Regions from separate parts of the Hydrogenophaga sp. GW456-12-10-14-TSB4 genome, predicted to be linked through region 2. Evidence: predicted binding sites of a transcription regulator. Region 2 holds the regulator's gene; the other holds the start of a gene.
What was found. The regulator LexA, encoded in region 2, represses DNA repair genes until DNA is damaged. The targets are predictions, from matches to a motif close to ACTGTATNNNNATACAGT.

Region 1 (2,394 bases), on a different contig from region 2:
AGCTGGTCCTTGCTCACCAGGCGCCCGGCGCGTTGCAGCAGCACCTCCAGCAGGCCGAGTTCGCGCGCCGAGAGCTCGACCATCTTGCCGTCGATGGTGGCCACGCGGCCGGCCTGGTCGTACTCCAGCGGGCCGTGGCGGATGGTGTTGGTGGAGCCGCCCATGCCGCGCCGGGTGAGCGCGCGCACGCGGGCTTCGAGTTCCTGCAGCGAGAACGGCTTGGCCATGTAGTCGTCGGCGCCGTAGTCCAGGCCCTTGACGCGTTCTTCGACGCTGTCGGCGGCGGTGAGGATGAGCACCGGCAGCGTGGAGCCGCGCGAGCGCAGGCGCTTGAGCACCTCCAGGCCGTGCAGCCGGGGCAGGCCCAGGTCCAGGATCAGCAGGTCGAACTCGTTGTTGGTCAGCAGGGCGGCGTCGGCCTCGGTGCCGCTGGTGACGTGGTCCACCGCCGCGCCGGCGGCGCGCAGGCTGCGCAGCAGGCCGTCCGCCAGCACGTGGTCGTCTTCGGCAATCAGGATGCGCATGGATGTCTCCTGGGTGGCTGTCGGTGCAGCGCTTGATCGGGAATGCCCGGCATCGGGCGAACCATTTTAGGCCGCGCGGACCCCGGTCGAGGTGTTCAGCGGGGCGGCACTGCCGCCCGCGCGCCGGGCGATTCCGAGCCATAGGCCTCCAGGCCCAGCGCGACCACGGTGGCCACCGCGTCACCCACCTGGGCGCGGAATTCGGCTTCCGCCTGGGCCACGGCCTGGCGGAACGCCTCCAGCCACAGCAGGCCGGTGTCGGTGAACACGATGCGCCGAGCCCGCGCGTCGCGCGCGTCCGCCTCGCGCCGCACCAGGCCCCAGGCCTCGCACTGCGTCACCAGGTCCCCCATGGCCTGCTTGCTCATGCCGGCCTGGTGGGCCAGCTCGGTCAGGCGCGAGCCGTGCAGGCCCAGGTGGCGTGTGATGTGAACGTGCGCGGCGCCCACCTGCGCCCGCGCGGCCAGGTGCGAGAGCGCCAGCGGCACGTTGGCGTCGTGCGCCATCAGGCTGAGCACGCGCTCATCGAAGCGCCGCAGCGCCAGGCCCATCAGGCGCCCCAGGTGGCCGCCGCGCCAGCGGTCGTCGGGCAAAACAGGGTTGGTGTCAGGCATTTTTATATGGTAAGGCAAACTGACCAAATAATGGCTTGTTGGATTTCAACCGGCCTGTAAACTCCTGCTCAAGCATCCAGCCTGTACACATTTACAGGTTTTGTGAAACCCAACACCCGCTCAGGAGCCCCTCATGGACGCAGCCGTCAAGAACAACCCCGTCAACAGCGAAAAAGCCAAGGCCTTGCAGGCCGCGCTGGCCCAGATCGAAAAGCAGTTCGGCAAGGGCACCATCATGCGGCTGGGCGAGGGCGAGGTGATCGAGGACATCCAGGTCGTCTCCACCGGCTCGCTGGGTCTGGACATCGCGCTGGGCGTCGGCGGCCTGCCCAAGGGCCGTGTGGTCGAGATCTACGGCCCGGAATCCTCGGGCAAGACCACGCTGACCTTGCAGGTCATTGCCGAAATGCAGAAGCTCGGCGGCCAGTGCGCCTTCGTCGACGCCGAACACGCACTGGACATCCAGTACGCGCAGAAGCTCGGCGTGAACCTGCAGGACCTGCTGATCTCCCAGCCCGACACCGGCGAGCAGGCGCTCGAGATTGTCGACAGCCTGGTGCGCTCCGGCGCAGTCGACCTGATCGTGGTCGACTCGGTGGCCGCGCTCACGCCCAAGGCCGAACTCGAAGGTGAAATGGGCGATTCGTTGCCCGGCCTGCAGGCTCGCCTGATGAGCCAGGCGCTGCGCAAGCTCACCGCGCACATCAAGAAGACCAACTGCATGGTCATTTTCATCAACCAGATCCGCATGAAGATCGGCGTGATGTTCGGCAGCCCCGAAACCACCACCGGCGGCAACGCGCTGAAGTTCTATGCCTCGGTGCGCCTGGACATTCGCCGCACCGGCACGATCAAGAAGGGTGAGGAAGCGATCGGCAACGAGACCAAGGTCAAGGTGGTCAAGAACAAGGTCTCGCCACCCTTCAAGACGGCCGAGTTCGACATCCTGTTCGGCGAAGGCATCAGCCGCGAGGGCGAGATCCTCGACCTGGGCGTGGTGCACCGCGTGATCGAGAAGTCGGGCGCCTGGTACGCCTACAACGGCGAGAAGATCGGCCAGGGCCGCGACAATGCGCGCGAATTCCTGCGCGAGAACATCGAGCTGCGCGTCGAGATCGAGAACAAGGTGCGCACCGAGCTGGGCGTGCCGCTGCTGCCGGTGGACGAGGCACCTGCGCCTGCGGCCAAGGCGGGCAAGGCCGAGAAGGCCGCCAAGGCCAAGGACACCGACGCCGCGTCGGCCGCCTGAGCCTCGC
Region 2 (2,394 bases):
ACGGCTTGCACCAGACCACCATCCGCATCGGCGTGGCTGGTCAGCAATTCGACCCGGGGCAAGGCCTTGGCCGCCAGGAAGCGCTCCATCCACGCGGCGTGGCGCGCCACGGGGGCACCCCAGGCCCGGAAACGGCGCAGCATCCCCTCTTCCACACAGCCCAGCGGTCCCGCATCCCCGGAGTCAAAGGCATCCACCCGGTAGGTGTGCACCTTCGCCACCTCCAGCGCGCCGTGCACCTGCCCGGCGCACACCACCACCACCCCGGCCTGCGCCTGCTGCGCGACGGCCACCGCGTCAGCCAGGTTCTGGGGGCCGTCGGGCACCAGTGCGGAAGCCGGGCGCATCGCGCAGGTCAGCACCACAGGCTTGGCGGGTTGCAGCAGATGCTGCAGCACGAACGCCGTCTCTTCCAGCGTATCGGTGCCATGCGTCACGATCACCGCCGACACCTGCGGGTCGTCCAGATGCACCTGCAGCCGCTGCGCCAGCGCCTGCCACACGGGCAGTCCCATGTCCTTGCTGTCGATCTGGGCCACCTGCTCCACGTCCAGCGGCAGTCCCGCCAGTGCCGGCACCGCCGCCACCAGATCGGCCACACCCACCTGCCCCGCCACGTAGCCCACGTTGTCGCCGGCCACCGAAGCGCGCCCGGCGATGGTGCCCCCGGTGCCCAGGATCACCAACCGCCGGCCCTGATTTGCTTCCACCACTTGCCATTCCTTGAAAACTGGTTAAAAATACAGCCACTGGATAAGAAAACAGGTACCAGCCGCTCCCCGCGCTGCACCGGCTTTCCCAGACGGCGTCCCCTCTGGCCACCACGTTCCTGACGAGGTTCTCATGCTTGACCTGCCCCACACCGCACCAAAGCTCACCGCCCGGCAACAGCAGATTCTGGAATTGATCCAGACGGCGATCGCGCGCACCGGCGCACCGCCCACCCGCGCAGAGATTGCCAGCGAGCTCGGGTTCAAGTCGGCCAACGCCGCGGAAGAACATCTGCAGGCGCTGGCGCGCAAGGGCGTGATCGAGCTGGTCAGTGGCACATCGCGCGGCATCCGCCTGCGCAGCGAGGACCTGCAGTCCATCAACAACTCGCGTGCACGCCAGCTTACACTGCCGATCCCCGGCCTGGCCCAGCTGGTGCTGCCCCTGATCGGCCGCGTGGCCGCCGGCTCCCCCATCCTGGCGCAAGAGCACGTGGACCAGACCTACCAGGTCGAGCGCAGCCTGTTCCAGCGCACGCCCGACTACCTGCTCAAGGTCCGCGGCATGTCCATGCGCGACATCGGCATCATGGACGGCGACCTGCTCGCCGTGCAGGCCACGAAAGAAGCCAAGAACGGCCAGATCGTGGTGGCCCGCCTGGGTGACGACGTCACCGTCAAGCGTTTCATGCGGCGCCAGCACCTCATCGAGCTGCACGCGGAAAACCCCGACTACAAGACCATCGTCGTCGAGCCGGGCGAACCCTTTGAAATCGAAGGGCTCGCCGTGGGCCTGATCCGCAACAGCTTCCAACTCTGACCGTTCCGGTCGGTATCGCCTCAGCAGGTGGCGGGCGTTTGGTCCTCTCGGGTGCGCAAGCCACCCCGAGGGCACATCCCTGCGAAGGCGTTTGATTTCGCAATCCTGCCTGTGTTCAACCCCACCAATGGAGTTTCGCATGGGAAAACTTTTCAACACCAACACGTGGCGCGCCCCTTTGCAGTTGATCGACAGCTGGCTGCCCTCTCCCGCCATCCGCCAGACATCGGCCGCCAACGAGCCCGTGCTGACGCGAACGGCGCAGCGCTTTGCGCGCGCGGGTTGGCTCAAGCGTGGCCGCTCCCCCGCCAGCACGCCACCGGTCTTGCGGGCGGTGCCGCCGGCGACTGCCCCGGCACCCCGTGTCCGCGTGCTGCAGCAGACCGGTCCCGCGGCAGCGCATCGGGCCGGTGTGAGGCTGGTGATTTCGGGCCGCATCAATGACGTGTGCGCCGAGCTGGATCGACTGGCCGACCAGGAACGCCTGCTGTCCACGCGCGCTGCATAAGACCTCGCGCGCGCTTGTAACCAGGGGTCAACGGTCCGGAGAGCCTGGGAGGTGAAGGCACAATAGGGCCATGAATATTGTGATCCTTGATGACTATCAGGACGCTGTGCGCAAACTGCGGTGTGCCGAGAAACTGGAGCCCTACCCGGCCAAAGTCTTCACCAACACGGTCAAGGGCGTGGGGCAGTTGTCCATTCGATTGCGAGATGCCGATGTGCTGGTCCTGATCCGGGAGCGCACCACCATCACCCGCCAACTGGTTGAAAAACTCCCCAGGCTCAAACTGATCGCCCAGACCGGTCGTGTGGGCGGGCATGTGGACGTCAACGCCTGCACCGAGCGAGGCATTGCGGTGG

Region 1: recA (recombinase RecA) is a predicted target of LexA. The motif match lies at 1,219-1,236, and genes of this name have one in related genera.

The regions. Positions count from the first base shown of each region.
Region 1 covers NZ_JBWKZH010000092.1:2,001-4,394, reverse strand. Annotated here, with positions in the region: gene AC07ZS_RS27455 (response regulator) at 1-524, opposite strand, end outside; gene AC07ZS_RS27450 (MarR family transcriptional regulator) at 620-1,138, opposite strand; gene recA (recombinase RecA) at 1,272-2,387, shown strand.
Region 2 covers NZ_JBWKZH010000044.1:21,315-23,708, forward strand. Annotated here, with positions in the region: gene AC07ZS_RS19920 (asparaginase) at 1-710, opposite strand, end outside; gene lexA (transcriptional repressor LexA) at 844-1,530, shown strand; gene AC07ZS_RS19930 (hypothetical protein) at 1,670-2,038, shown strand; gene AC07ZS_RS19935 (D-2-hydroxyacid dehydrogenase family protein) at 2,109-2,394, shown strand, end outside.